Regions from separate parts of the Cryobacterium sp. TMT1-66-1 genome, predicted to be linked through region 2. Evidence: riboswitches for the same ligand, from Rfam matches in the RefSeq annotation. Region 2 holds a riboswitch; each other region holds the start of a gene.
The links. Region 2 has a riboswitch for thiamine pyrophosphate ahead of E3T29_RS04585 (ECF transporter S component). Riboswitches for the same ligand answer to the same signal wherever they lie in the genome.

Region 1: another riboswitch for thiamine pyrophosphate. It lies ahead of E3T29_RS19360 (3-oxoacyl-ACP reductase); the one in region 2 lies ahead of E3T29_RS04585 (ECF transporter S component).
Region 3: another riboswitch for thiamine pyrophosphate. It lies ahead of thiD (bifunctional hydroxymethylpyrimidine kinase/phosphomethylpyrimidine kinase); the one in region 2 lies ahead of E3T29_RS04585 (ECF transporter S component).
Region 4: another riboswitch for thiamine pyrophosphate. It lies ahead of thiC (phosphomethylpyrimidine synthase ThiC); the one in region 2 lies ahead of E3T29_RS04585 (ECF transporter S component).

The regions. Positions count from the first base shown of each region.
Region 1 is NZ_SOGP01000025.1:138,176-141,685, reverse strand. Features, by position in the region: gene E3T29_RS19380 (hypothetical protein) at 1-245, shown strand, start outside; partial or broken gene E3T29_RS20810 (hypothetical protein) at 644-712, shown strand; partial or broken gene E3T29_RS19370 (NAD-binding protein) at 706-993, shown strand; gene E3T29_RS19365 (SDR family NAD(P)-dependent oxidoreductase) at 1,079-1,744, shown strand; TPP riboswitch at 1,806-1,906, shown strand; gene E3T29_RS19360 (3-oxoacyl-ACP reductase) at 1,963-2,727, shown strand; gene E3T29_RS19355 (bile acid:sodium symporter family protein) at 3,282-3,510, opposite strand, start outside.
Region 2 is NZ_SOGP01000006.1:438,642-442,151, forward strand. Features, by position in the region: gene E3T29_RS04580 (ABC transporter ATP-binding protein) at 1-793, opposite strand, end outside; gene E3T29_RS04585 (ECF transporter S component) at 798-1,451, opposite strand; TPP riboswitch at 1,484-1,593, opposite strand; gene E3T29_RS04590 (hypothetical protein) at 1,637-1,924, shown strand; gene E3T29_RS04595 (hypothetical protein) at 1,982-2,308, opposite strand; gene dinB (DNA polymerase IV) at 2,334-3,510, opposite strand, start outside.
Region 3 is NZ_SOGP01000010.1:36,700-40,209, forward strand. Features, by position in the region: gene E3T29_RS08410 (transcriptional regulator) at 1-211, shown strand, start outside; gene E3T29_RS20470 (hypothetical protein) at 279-410, opposite strand; partial or broken gene E3T29_RS20195 (DUF4097 family beta strand repeat-containing protein) at 427-714, shown strand; gene E3T29_RS20200 (hypothetical protein) at 721-984, opposite strand; gene E3T29_RS20205 (ABC transporter permease) at 1,005-1,253, shown strand; TPP riboswitch at 1,329-1,428, shown strand; partial or broken gene thiD (bifunctional hydroxymethylpyrimidine kinase/phosphomethylpyrimidine kinase) at 1,411-2,253, shown strand; gene thiE (thiamine phosphate synthase) at 2,319-2,963, opposite strand; gene thiO (glycine oxidase ThiO) at 3,007-3,510, shown strand, end outside.
Region 4 is NZ_SOGP01000009.1:333,067-336,576, forward strand. Features, by position in the region: gene thiC (phosphomethylpyrimidine synthase ThiC) at 115-1,785, opposite strand; TPP riboswitch at 1,779-1,887, opposite strand; gene E3T29_RS07380 (LuxR C-terminal-related transcriptional regulator) at 1,967-2,794, opposite strand; gene hxlB (6-phospho-3-hexuloisomerase) at 2,908-3,495, shown strand.

The DNA of each region.
Region 1 (3,510 bases), on a different contig from region 2:
CGGTGCTGCAGATCCAGGGCAACACCGTTGTGCTGGAGGTCACGGAGCGCTTTGTCGGCGACGTCGCCGACCGCGTGGAGGTGGCGCAGGTCGACACGATGACCTCCGACTTCTCAGGCGTGCCCTTCGAGGTCGGCCAGAGCTACCTCGTCGGCGCAATCGATGGAACGATCACGGGATGCGGCGTGACCGGGGCTGACAGTGCCGAGCTTCGCGCGGTCTACGACGCAGCGTTCCCGGGCTGATCCGGGCTCGCGAGAGCGGTCGGGAACGCTGCGTGGTATCGTCCCATCGGCGTCAGACGGTGGGGAGAGGCTCACACAGCATCCGGTTGAACGAGAAATCGCTCCGGGTCGATTCAGGTGGGTACATGATGGGCGTTTGCTTGATCCTGAACCGCAACGATGGCCATAACTTGTTGTCGCGAGCGTCGGCCGCCACAGCGAGAATCACCTAGTACATAATTTTTCGGGTTAAGGCTTCCTCTGCACCAGTAAGCGCGGTCTACCCACCCGACATCGTTTTACGCCGACCATCGCGAGTTCTGGCACTACATGGACCTGATTGTCGATCCTGTCTCTATGTGCCCGATGAAGGTTAGCTCCTCGTCGAACAACAGTCCCTACTGTTCACCCTCGCCGACATGGAGACCGAGCTGCAAGCGGCGAGAGGACTGCTTCGACGCGCGGCCTGGCGTCGGCGGCGGACTTCGCGATCGCCGAACCAATTCTTGCCACGATGGGGGCGCGCATCGTGCACTGCGGCGACCCGAGCGCCGGACAAGCCGCAAAGATCTGCAACAACATGATCCTCGGCATCTCAATGATCGCCGTCAGCGAAGCATTCGTGCTCGGTGAAAAACTGGGCCTCACCCACCAGGCGCTCTTCGATGTCGCGTCCACGGCATCCGGTCAATGCTGGGTGCTGACCACCAACTGCCCCGTTCCCGGCCCGGTATCCACCAGCCAGGCCAAGCCCGGACGCAGCGGAGCGACTTACCAATCCACGGCTCGTCACTCACGGGAGCTCACAGCGCGGGTATCGGAATTTCTCGGACAGCATGGCCCTTGTACCAGCTATGACTACTATCGCAATCATCGGAGCTGGCTCAGGACTCGGGGCCGCCGTCGCGCGGCGATTCGGGGCCGAAGGCTTCACCGTCGCGCTCATCGCCCGCCACCAGGGACGCGTAGATGCCCTCGCCGCCGAACTGCTGGCCGAGGGCATCTCAGCACACGGCTTCGTCGCCGACGTGCGCGATCCGACCTCCATCACCCGCACTCTCGAACAGGTCGCAGAAACTCTCGGCCCGATCGAGGTACTGCAATACAGCCCGTTGCCGCAGAAGGACTTCATGCGCCCGGTTCTGGAGACCACTCCCGCCGACCTCGTTGGCCCAATCGAGTTCTCCATCTACGGACCCGTCACCGCCGTGCATCAGGTCCTCCCCGGCATGCGTTTCCTCGGCGCTAACCGAGGCACCATCCTCTTCGTCAACGGCGGATCCGCCGTGACCCCGGGCCGCAATGTCACCGGCACATCAATCGCATTCGCTGGACAGGCCGCCTACGCACAGCTGCTCAACGAGGCCCTCGGAGAAGAAGGAATCCAGGTCTCCCAGCTCATCATCGGCGGCCGCATCATCGCCGGCGATCCCGAGAAGGACCCGTCAGTGCTCGCTGAGCACCTCTGGAACCTTCACAGCCGTCGCGATCGCTTCCGCCACCAGATCAGCGCTGACTAGAAAGCGTCGTTCACTGTCAGGACGCGAATTTTCCGGTACCAGGCGGTTGCGTATACTCGTTTTCAGCGACACGGGGTGCCGACTGCATGACGGTCGGCTGAGATGACACCCGTTGAACCTGATCTAGTTCGAACTAGCGAAGGGATGTCACGGAGAATTACGTGCACTGCTTTGGTGCCGGATCTCGTCCTTTCGCCTTACCCAAGGTGAAGAAAATCATGCAAATAGCAGAACAGATTGTCCTGGTCACTGGCGGCGCACGCGGCCTGGGTAAAAGCATCGTGCACGCTTTCGCGGCTCTGGGCGCCCGGGTGGTCATCAACTATCGCAACAGCGCCGCAGCGGCGGAAACCTTGGCTTCCGGCTATGGGCCTGAACACGCTCTTGCCGTACAGGCCGACGTCACCGACCCGGCCCAGGTCGCGGCAATGCTCACGCAGGCGCAGGCACATTTCGGCTCCAGCGTGACAACGGTGGTCAATAACGCGTTGGTCGATTTCAGCTTCAACGGCGACGCCCGCTCCGGCGCTGCCGACATCAGCTGGGACGAATTCCAGGCGCAATTCTCGGGCAGCGTCCGCGGTGCCCTGAACACAACCCAGCAGGCGCTGGCAGGCATGCGCGAGGTCGGGTTTGGCCGCATCATCAACATCGGTACCAACCTGTTTCAGAACCCGGTGGTGCCCTACCACGACTACACGGCCGCCAAGGCCGCCCTGCTCTCCCTAACCCGCACCCTCGCCTCAGACCTCGGCCCGCACAACATCGCCGTAAACATGGTCTCCGGCGGGCTGCTGCGCACCACGGATGCCAGCGCGGCTACCCCCGAGGACGTGTTCGACTTCATCGCCGCCTCCACCCCGCTACGCAGAGTGACAACCCCGGCCGAATTTGCGGATGCGGTACTCTTTTTTGCCTCCCCCTGGGCGCGGTCGGTCACCGGGCAGAACCTGGTCGTCGACGGCGGCCTGGTAATGAACTAGGGCAGCGCCGGCCAGGTCAGCCCCACACCAGCTCCACTTCAATGCGTTCCTTATGGGTTGCGGCCACCACGGCGCCGCCTGGCGGCGGCCGCAGTCGCCCATCGAGCAATTGGGAGCTGCCCGGCCCCGTTCGCGGCGTAGGTCCTCGTCCGGCAGGTACTAAAGCCCCGGGGGAGTGACCGACTTGCTAATGCTGAGACCGGGGCGGCGACGGCCGGAAGTCTGCGAGGTTGACCGTGGATCCTGACGCGCGGGCGGGCGGGTGGGCGGGTGACGTGGCGACGAGCAGCCTCCCGGCGGGCCAGGATACACTCCTCGACACATGGAATTGAATATCGATGGCGCACCAGCACGGTGCGCTCCGGTTATCGTGTGAGCACGTGGATCTCCGCTGAGACAGCGTTCCTTATGATCTTGTGCCGACCTGGATAACGGCCATTGCGACCGCAATTGCTGTCGTCGTCGCCAGCTTGTGTACCTATCGGTAGATTCGGTTTACATCTGGCCAAATGCGTGAAGCTGCGACCACCGTTCCATTACTGGCCAGACCCCGGTTAGGCGCGGGCGGTAACCGGCAAGGATTCGGAAATCTCATCGGACGGTAGATCCTTGCGCGCCCAGTAGCTGGCGAGCACCGAACCCGATACGTTATGCCAGACCGAGAAAATTGCCGCTGGCAGCGCGGCTACCGGGTTGAAATGCGCCACGGCTAGGGCGGCAGCCAGGCCGGAGTTCTGCATGCCCACCTCGAAGCTGAGAGCTCGGCGACTGGCGACCGGAAGC
Region 2 (3,510 bases):
ACCGGGGTGGCAGGGCTGGCACCCAGACGCCGGCTTGAGCCAGTCGCTCGCCCTGGATGGCGAGAATCTCGCGCGTCGGCCCGTCGGCCAGCGCACCGCCGGCCGGGTCGAGCACGATGACGCGGTCGACGACGTCCTGCCAGACCTCAACGCGGTGTTCGATGACGACGAAGGTGGCCCCGGAATGGTCGAGGGAGCGCACGACGGCGTCACGCACCTCGATGACCCCGACCGGGTCGAGGTTCGCGGTCGGTTCGTCAAGCAGCAGCAGTCCGGGCTGCATGGCGAGCACACCGGCCAGGGCCAGGCGCTGTTTCTGGCCGCCACTCAGGCTCGACGTGGGATGGTCGAGCGGCAGGTTCAGACCGACCTCGGCAAGGGCACGCCGCACGCGCGGCCAGATCTCTGCCCGCGGAACAGCCAGGTTCTCGCAGCCGAACGCCACGTCGTCGCCGACCCGGGCGAGTACCACCTGGGAGTCCGGGTCCTGCAGCACGAGTCCGACCCGACCCCGGGCCGCGGCCGCGCGCCTGCCGTCAATGAGCAGGCTGCCCGTCTCGTCGCCGTCCTCGGCGGCGCCGAGCACTCCGGCCAACGCGTGCACCAGGGTGCTCTTGCCAGCGCCGCTGGCCCCGAGCAGCAAGACCCGTTCGCCGGGCTCGATCCGCAGGTCGAGCCTCGACACCGCTTGGTTGTGACGTCCGGCATGGCGCCAGCCCCAGCCTCGGGCTTCGATCTGCACGGGCCGAATCTGCGGGCCGGGAGCGGACGCGTGCGACCGAGGGGCTGGCATCCGCTTAACTGATCGCGGCGGGTGCGCGCGAACCTTCCCGGCCGGCGGCGAATCGGCTGAGCGCGCCGGTGCGGGCCAGGCCGCGCACGGCAAGCCAGGACAACAGCCCGGCGAGCACAGTGCCCGATACGACAGCGGATACGAAGTAGACGGCCTTGAAACCGATATCCAGTGCCGCATAGCTGACGGTCGTGTCGAGCAGCCCAACGGCCACGCCGGCGCCGGCGCCGGCGAGGAGGGCGACGCCGAGACGCCAGTTGGCGTACAAGAACAGGGCCAGCACGATCTCCGCGCCGAGGCCCTCGACGATGCCCCAGATGAGCGTGGAGAAGCCCCACTGGGTGCCGATCAGCATCGATACGACGGCCGCGATGACCTCGGTGTAGAGGGCCGCACCGGGCTTGCGAATGATGAGGCCGCCGAGCACTCCGGCAAACAACCAGCCGCCGGCCAACAGGCCTTCGAGGCCGGGCGTGAACGTGAGGATCGCGCTGAGCGGCGACCAGGCGAGGCCCCAGGCCCAGAAGATGACGCCGCTCGCAACGCCAATGACGCTCGCGACGACGATGTCGACGACGCGCCAGCGAAAGTTGCGCGGCTTTTTCGCCGTCGATGCGTCGCGGCTGGACTGATTGAATGATGTCGTTGTAGCGTGCACTGTTCGTGCCCTTTCCGTAGGTGAATACAGGGCACGGGATCGAGAAGCCTCCCTGCGCTGGCATGATCCAGATCAGGTTCGACGGTCGAAGCTTGGTCAGCTTCCTCTCAGCCCGGTGTACCGGACTCCCGTGATCGTGTTCAATTCTAGTGCCCCGCTTAGACTTGTGGCATGGGGACCACGAGATGAGCATCGGCATTCTGCTCGTGCTGGCAGCGCTATACCTCGTATTGATGCGCCGCTTCATTCTGCGCCGCCGTCGTATCGCTGCGGGCCTGCCGGTGAGCGGCCCGTGGCACTTTCCGGCTTGGCTGCGGCGTCGGCTGCCACGCTGGCTGCGCCGTCGGTTCACGCAGGGCGGGTTCGCGGGTCGGTTCGCGCGTCGGCCGCGCTGGCCGCGCCGCTCCCGCTCTGCGCGCAAGCCGCGCGGCAGTCGCCCGGGCCCACCTTATAACCACGGGCCCAGTCTATAAACTGGGCCCGTGGACGGGGTCTGGGCCCCGTCCACGGGCAACATCAGCCGGGGGCGGCTACTTCTTCAGGGCCCGGATCACCCGGGCCAGGGCGCGGCCGGCCACGAGCAGGAACGGCACGCCGACGGCGAGCAGCGCGATGACATTCGGCTCGAATCGGGCGGTACCGCCCGACTTCACGTAGGCGCCGATCGGCAGCGACACTCCGCCCCCACCTCCGCCCGATCCGGCACCGCCCTCACCGGCGTCGCCGCCGCCGAAGCCGTAATAGGTGAGCGCAACGGGTACGAGGGTGACGCCGTCGATTTGCACGGGGTCACCGTAGGCCGATTTCACACCGGCGGAACGGAACGTTTCTGCGAGTTTTTCCGGAAGGCTGGTCATTCCAACAGGGTAGCCGACTCGTGCCTTATGGGCGAGGCTTGAAGAACGAGGCCGGACGCACGATTCCCGCCCCGAATCGCTCGGTCACGGAGTCGACCGCCAGCTCGGCGCCCCGCCAATCCTCGTCGGGATCCCACAGCCCCACCGATCCCGACGCCGTACCCAGCTGCTCGGCCCGCACCCCGATCAGGCGCACGCGGATGCCCGACGCGGCCAGTAGGTCGAACGCGGCCACGGCCTCCTCGTAGATGCGCCGCCCGACATTGCTGGGCTCGGCGAGGGTGCGCGAACGGGTAACCGTGCTGAAATCGGTGTAGCGCAGCTTGAGTGACACGCGCCTGGCCACCAGATCGCCCCTCCGCAGCCGTGCCGCAACGAGGTCACACTGCCGCAGCAACTCGCTGCGCAGTCGGTCAATGTCGGTCACGTCGTGCTCAAACGTGACCTCGTGGCCAACGCTCTTCTCCTCCCGCTCGAGCGTCACCGAACGCGGGTCACGCCCCCAGGACAGCTCGAACAACTTGTGACCGGATGCCTCCCCCAGCGTCCTTTTCAGCACGTCCAGCGGCGCGTGCGCGATGTCGCCGATGAGTTTCAGACCGAGGCGGGTCAGGGTCTGCTCGGTGGCCGCCCCCACGCCCCACAGGGCCGTCACGGGCAGCGGATGCAGGAACTCGATCGTTTCGTCGGCCGGAACGACGAGCAGCCCGTTGGGTTTGGACAGGCCGGAGGCAAGCTTCGCGACGAACTTGGTCGATGCCGCGCCGACGGAGCAGACCAGCCCGGTCTCGGCGAGCACCCGCGCGCGGATGAGTTCGCCGATCACGGCCGGGGAGCCGAACAGATTGGTTGCGCCGGCCACGTCGAGGAAGGCTTCGTCGATACCAAGCCGTTCCACGAGCGGGGTGACGTCGTCGAAAATGCTCATCACCCGGGTGGAATAGTCCCGGTAGAGGCCCATGTGCGGCTCGAGCACGATCGCGTTCGGGCACTGCCGCAGGGCGAGTGCCATCGGCATCGCTGAGTTCACGCCGTAGCGCCGCGCAATATAGTTGGCCGCCGTGACGACCGACCGACCCCCGCGGTGGCCCACGATCACCGGCAGGCGTACGTATTCGGGGTGCGACAGCAGCTCGACCGACACGAAGAACGCATCGAGGTCAACGTGCAGCACCGTCGCTGAACGGTCATCGACGTCGTCC
Region 3 (3,510 bases), on a different contig from region 2:
ACTGACCGAGGCGACGCTCTCGAAGACCATCCGCAACCTGATCGAGCTCGACTACGTCGTGACCGTGAAACAAGCCTCGCCAGCACGAGCGGATGCCCGCCGCACCACCAGCGTGGCCCTCACCCGGCGCGGCCGCGCGGCCATCGACGGCCATCTGGCGGCGCTCCGCGAGCTGTCGGCCGAAGCCCCGACCAGCATGACATTATTATGACTAACCGCCGTGGTATCACCATGGTGATATGGAACTCGGACAGTACGTCAACGACCTGCAGCACCAGCTAGCGGATGCCGCCGACAACGGCAGCGCAGATACGCGCGCTGCGGCCGAGCGACTTGCTGCCGAGCGGGTCGCGGCTCACCGCCGAGGTCTCGGTGGGCGGGGTCCGAACGGTCGGCCGACTCGGGGCCACCCGCCTCAAAGCCTCGATGGGTCCGGTCGATCTCGGTACCACCGGCGACCTGTCCCTGCGCGCCGGACACGGCAACGCAACGGTGCGCACAATTCAGGGTGCGGCCGACATCACCGCCGACCACGGCCAGATCCGGGTCGGAACGGTCTCCGGCGACGCCGTACTCAAAGCGTCCCACGGCAGCGCGCAGATCGATGAAGTCGGCGGTGACCTCGACGCGAAACTGTCCTACGGCGACCTGGAAATCACGCGAGTGCAGGCATCCGTTTCGGCAAAGACCGCATACGGGAGCATCCCGCTGCGGGAGGTTTCATGCGGTTCCGTGCAGGTCGAGAGCGGATTCGGCCAGGTCACCATCGGCGTCAAGCCGGGCGTGCCGGCCTGGCTCGACCTGTCGTCGAAAGATGGCCACGTGCGCAATGAGCTCGTCGGCGAGAGCGCTCCGGAGGCATCGGAGCAGGCCGTTACGGTGTGGGCCCGTACCCAATGGGGAAATATCAACATTCGACGTGCGCGACCAGGACGGCGTGCGCGCCGTCATCGGCCGCACCGGCCAGTTTTCGGCGGTCGACAAACTCCTGAACGGCGAGCAATATGCCCCTCGTTCTCACCGTGCTGCCGCTCTTCGGCAGCGGCTTCGTGCCGACCGACTCGATGCCGGTGTGGCTGCAGTGGTTCGCACAGTACCAGCCCTTCACTCCGTTCATCGAGACAACTCGCGGGCTGCTGCTCGGCACCCCACTCGGCTGGAACCCCGTGTTCGCCATCGGGTGGTGCGTCGTGATCGTGGCCGTTAGTTACGTCTGGTCACGGGCGCTCTACGAGCGCAAGTCGGTGCACTAGATCCGTGTCACCAGGGCGGGCGGTTGCGGCCGCCCGACCCCTTGTGTGCTGACGGCCGGCGCGCGTATAGGCTGGAGTCTTGACACGGGGTGCCGCACAGACTGTGCGTGCTGAGATCAATACCCGTTGAACCTGTCTAGTTAGTACTAGCGAAGGAATGTCACGGATGATCGATCGAACCCAGCCTGCCCTGCGGCAGATTCCCCGAGTCCTCAGTATCGCGGGTACCGATCCGACCGGCGGTGCCGGCATCCAGGCCGACCTCAAGAGCATCGCGGCCAACGGCGGCTACGGCATGGCTGTGGTGAGTGCACTGGTGGCGCAGAATACGCGCGGGGTGCGTTCGGTTCACATCCCGCCGATCGATTTTCTGCGCGAGCAATTGAACGCTGTCAGTGACGATGTGACCATCGACGCCGTGAAGATCGGCATGCTTGCGCAGCTCGATGTGATCACCGAGGTGCGCGACTGGCTCTTCCGGTGCCGTCCGCCGCTGGTCGTACTCGACCCGGTGATGGTGGCAACGAGCGGCGACCGCCTGCTCGACCCGGCAGCCGAGCAGGCGCTGCGCGACCTGATTTGCCACGTTGACCTGGTCACGCCCAACGTTCCCGAGCTGGCCGTTCTGCTCGCTGAGCCGCCGGCCGCCAACTGGGCGGAGGCCCTCGCGCAGGGCAAACGATTGTCGGACAGCACGGGTGCTACCGTACTGGTCAAGGGCGGCCATCTCAACGAAACGAGCTGCCCAGATGCCCTGGTCAACACCCACGGGCTGCTTGCCCAGTGCGTGGTCGAGGTCGCCCTGCCGCGCATCCGCACCACAAACACCCACGGCACCGGATGCTCACTCTCCTCGGCGATGGCCACGGTGCAGGCCAGAACCGGTAACTGGGCGAAGTCCCTGGCCGAAGTGAAAGACTGGCTCCACGACGCCCTGGCCCACGCCGACGAGCTCGAGGTCGGGCAGGGAAACGGGCCGATCCACCACTTTCATCGACTTTTCGACCGTGCGAATTCTGCCCTGATTGCGGGCATGAGATGAACGGGGCGACGACGTGGGCGCGACTAGCCGAGCGGCGGGAGGCTGGCGAGAAGCCGCTCGGCGGCATCCGTCGGGTCATCGGCGTCGGTGATCGCGCGCACCACGACCACCCGGGTGGCGCCGGCTTCGACCACCTGGTCGATGGTGCCGAGGTCGATCCCGCCGATCGCAAACCACGGGCGAAGGCTGCCAGCGGATGCGCTCTGCTCGGCCGCATAGCGCAACAGACCGGTTCCGACCGCTGCCCGACCGGGTTTGGTGGGCGTGGCCCAGACCGGGCCGACGCAAAAATAATCCAGACGGTCAGTTACGAGAGCGGCATCCACTTGTCCGGTGGTATGGGTCGACAAGCCGATGCGGGCCGCGTCGCCGAGCAGCGTGCGGGCGGCGGGCAGCGGCAGGTCCGTCTGGCCGACATGAAAAACCGGCGCTCCAGCGAGAACGGCGATATCCGCGCGGTCGTTGACCGCCCAGAGCCGGGCGTGTCGGTCGGCGACCGAACGCAGAATCTCGAGATAGTCGAGCTCCTCGGCGGCATCGATGGTCTTGTCCCGCAGTTGGATGATGTCGACCCCGCCGGCGAACGCGGCCGTCACGAAGTCGGCGAAATCGCCGCGCTCCGTACGGGCATCGGTGCAGAGATACAGCCGGGCGGTGATCGGGTCCATGCGACCAACCCTAAAGGGCTTCGGCCCGGCCTCGGTGCACACGATGAGTGAGCGGCGCGCACAGCGTACGGTCGACGTAGCCGTCATCGGCGGCGGCGTGATCGGGCTCGGCATCGCCTGGGCTGTAGCGCAGTCCGGCCGCACGGTGGCCGTCATCGACCCGGATCCGGCCGGTGGTGCCACTTTTGCTGCGGCCGGAATGCTCGCCGCGGTCAGCGAACTGCACTACCAGGAGGAGGCGTTGCTCGAGCTCATGCTCGCCTCCTCGAACCTGTATCCCGGCTTCATCGACTCGCTCGCGCCCGACAGCTACCTGACCGGTTACCAGCGTACGAGAACCCTGAATGTGGGCGCAGACGCGGCCGACCGGCAGGCGCTCGCCGACCTGCACGGCGTGCAGGTAGTCAACGGACTGGGCGTCGAGGCCATCACCGTTCGCGCAGCGCGGGTGCTCGAACCGTTGCTCAGCCCCCAGATTTCTGGCGCCTTTGTGGTGGAGCAAGACCATCAGGTCGACCCGCGCCGGCTCACCGAGTGCATCCAGTTG
Region 4 (3,510 bases), on a different contig from region 2:
CTCACGGATTGGTGTCCACCGTCAAACTGTGCGTGCCGGCCGATCGCGCTGGCCCGCACGCACAATTCGGCCAGCGCCGGCGCGTGCCGCTGGCCGCGCCATCAGCTTCCGCGATCAGTGCTCGTCGGCTCCGAGTACGCGCAACGGCAGGTAGACCGAGCTACCCATCCTGGTGAACTCAGCCGATTTCTCCGCCATCCCGGCCTCGATCGCCTCGAGGCTGGTGAGGCCGTTCTCTGCGGCGTACACCCGAACATCTGCTGAAATGCGCATGGAACAGAATTTGGGACCGCACATGCTGCAGAAATGGGCGGCCTTGGCCGGGCCGGCGGGCAGCGTCTCGTCGTGAAAGCTTTGCGCGGTGTCGGGGTCGAGCGAGAGCGCGAACTGGTCGGTCCAACGAAACTCGAAGCGGGCCCGGCTGAGGGCGTCGTCGCGTTCCTGCGCGCGCGGATGCTGCTTGGCCAGGTCGGCGGAGTGGGCGGCGATCTTGTAGGTGATCACTCCGGTCTTCACGTCGTCGCGGCCCGGCAGGCCGAGGTGTTCCTTGGGGGTGACGTAACAGAGCATGGCGGTGCCGGCCTGGGCGATGATGGCCGCGCCGATCGCGCTCGTGATGTGGTCGTAGGCCGGGGCGATGTCGGTGGCGAGCGGGCCGAGCGTGTAGAACGGGGCTTCCTCGCAAAGTTCCTCCTCGAGGCGCACATTTTCGACGATCTTATGCATCGGCACGTGGCCGGGGCCTTCGATCATCACCTGCACGCCGTAGGATTTGGCGACCTTGGTGAGCTCGCCGAGGGTGCGCAGCTCGGCGAACTGGGCCTCGTCGTTGGCGTCGGCGATGGAGCCGGGACGCAGCCCGTCGCCGAGCGAGAAGGTCACGTCGTAGCGGCGCAGAATCTCGCACAGCTCCACGAAATGGGTGTAGAGAAAGCTCTCCTGATGGTGGGCGAGGCACCAGGCGGCCATGATCGAGCCGCCGCGGGAGACGATTCCGGTCACCCGATTGGCGGTGAGCGGCACGTAGCGCAGCAGCACTCCGGCGTGCACGGTCATGTAGTCCACGCCCTGCTCGCACTGCTCGATCACGGTGTCGCGGTAGATCTCCCAGGTGAGCAGGGCCGGGTCGCCGTTGACTTTTTCGACGGCCTGGTAGAGCGGAACGGTGCCCACCGGAATGGGCGAGTTGCGCATGATCCACTCGCGGGTGAGGTGGATGTCCTTGCCGGTGGAGAGGTCCATCAGGGTGTCGGCGCCCCAGCGGGCGGCCCAGACCATTTTTTCGACCTCTTCGGCGATCGACGAGGTCACGGCGGAGTTGCCGATGTTCGCGTTGATCTTCACGGTGAAGGCCTTGCCGATGATCATCGGCTCGCTCTCGGGGTGCATGCGGTTGGCCGGAATGACCGCGCGGCCGCGGGCTACCTCGTCGCGCACGAGCTCGACAGAGACGCCCTCGCGGGCGGCGATGTAGGCCATCTCCGGGGTGACGATGCCGGCCCGGGCCCAGACCAGCTGGGTCGCAGCGCCGTCGATGGGCAGCGGATGCTCCCACCCGGCCCGGGTCTTCGGCAGCCCCTTCTCGAGGTCGATCGTGGCCGTGTCATCGGTGTATGGGCCGGACGTGTCGTACAGGTCGAAGTGTTCGCCGTTGCTGAGGTTCACCCGGCGAACCGGAATTTCGAGCCCTGGCCAGGCCGGCACCGGTTCGTAGCGTTTGCTGCTGCCCTGGATCGGGCCGGTGGTGACGGTTTCAGACATGGAGATTTCGTCAAGTGTGCGCATGTTCTCGAACTTCCTACGCCGGCATTACCCGGACAGGTTCAACGGTCGACGGCCCTGGCCGTCCTCTCAGCTCGCTGGTGCGCGCTCCCGTGGGTTGTGTGTCTTCTGACTCCTTCACCCTAGCGTGAGTCCTGTCCATGCTCGCGGCGGCCGGCGTGCTGGCGGCGCGCCGGGCATCCGTTCAGCGGGCGAGGGAGGCGAGTTCGGCGCGGGTCGAGGCGCCGACCTTGCGCAGCAGGTTGGCCACGTGAAACTTCACGGTGTTCTCGCTGATGGTCAGCGCCTCGGCAATCGCCTTGTTGCGCGCGCCCGACGCCACAAGCTCGAGCACGCCGCGCTCGCGCGGGCTGAGGCCCCAGGCTGCCGCCGCCGAAACGGATGCCGTGGGCGCGTCGAGCGGCAGCGACACCGCCATCTCCGACCCCCAGCCGGCGGTCGCCTCGACACCCAGCGTTCCGCTGAGCGCCACGACGCGGGCGGCCAGCTGGCGAACGCTCGGAACCTCGGCGTCGAGGTCGCCCGGTCCGTCGTCGCGAATGCGAATCAGCAGGTTGCTGCCGTCGCAGTCCCACTGAACGCGCACCCGCGCGACCCCGGTCTGCTCGACCAGGGCGAGCACGGCGCCGCGCACGATGGCCCTGGCCTCGTGGGCGACTTCGCCGGGCAGCGCGCGGCCGTTGACCGGCGGCTCGATGAACTGCACGTCGAGGTCGCCGAAGCGCACCAGCGGACGCAGGTCATTTTTGAGACGTTCGAAGGCGCGGGCAACAGGTTCTTCGGTGAGGCTCCGGTCGAGGTCGCTCACCGCGCGCAGGGCGACCATCGCCGCGGCGGCGAGTTCGGTGGCCTTCTGGCGGGCAGCGGTGTCACTCGTGCTGCTCGAGCGCAGCACGGCGAGCAGGGATTCCAGCGTGGTCGCGTGCGCGTCCGTGAGGTCGGCGATGAGCTTGGAGCGTTCGGCGGCCATGCTGCGCGCGGTCTGCACGGGTGAATCGGCGAGGAAGGTCATACGGATAGCCTATCCGAACCGTCCGTGGAGCCTGCCCGGAGCCATTCGTTTGGGTAGTAAAACCATTCGTTTGGCGGGCCGCACGCCCACTCGAAAGAGTGAAGTATTGACCCATGACCGAAACTACAACCACCCCCACCACAGCGGATGCCCTCGGTCTCATTTTCGCCGAGAATGGCCGCGTCGTGGACGCGCTGCGGGCGGCATCCGCTTCTGTGGTGCTGGATGACGCGGCGAGTCTGCTCGCTGTGGCACCGCGGGTGTTCGTGCTGGGAGCCGGCCGTTCCGGGCTGGCATTGAAGATGACCGCGATGCGGCTCATGCACCTGGGCCTTGACGTGCACGTGGTCGGCGAGGTCACCAGCCCGGCGATTGCGCAGGGCGACCTGCTGCTGGTGGCCAGCGGATCCGGAACGACGGGCGCCATCGTGCGCGCCGCCGAGACGGCTCACGGTGTGGGTGCGAACGTTCTCGCGCTGACCACGGCGCCGGAGTCGCCCCTCGGGCACCTCGCCGCGGTGACCGTGGTCATCCCCGCGGCCGCCAAGCAGGACCACGCCGGGCAGGTGTCGGCGCAGTACTCGGGCGGGCTGTTCGAACAGTCCGTGCTGCTGGTGGGCGACGCCCTATTCCACACGCTCTGGCAGCGAAGCGGTGCGACGGCCGCCGAGCTCTGGCCGCGTCACGCCAACCTCGAGTAACAAACCGGATAGGGC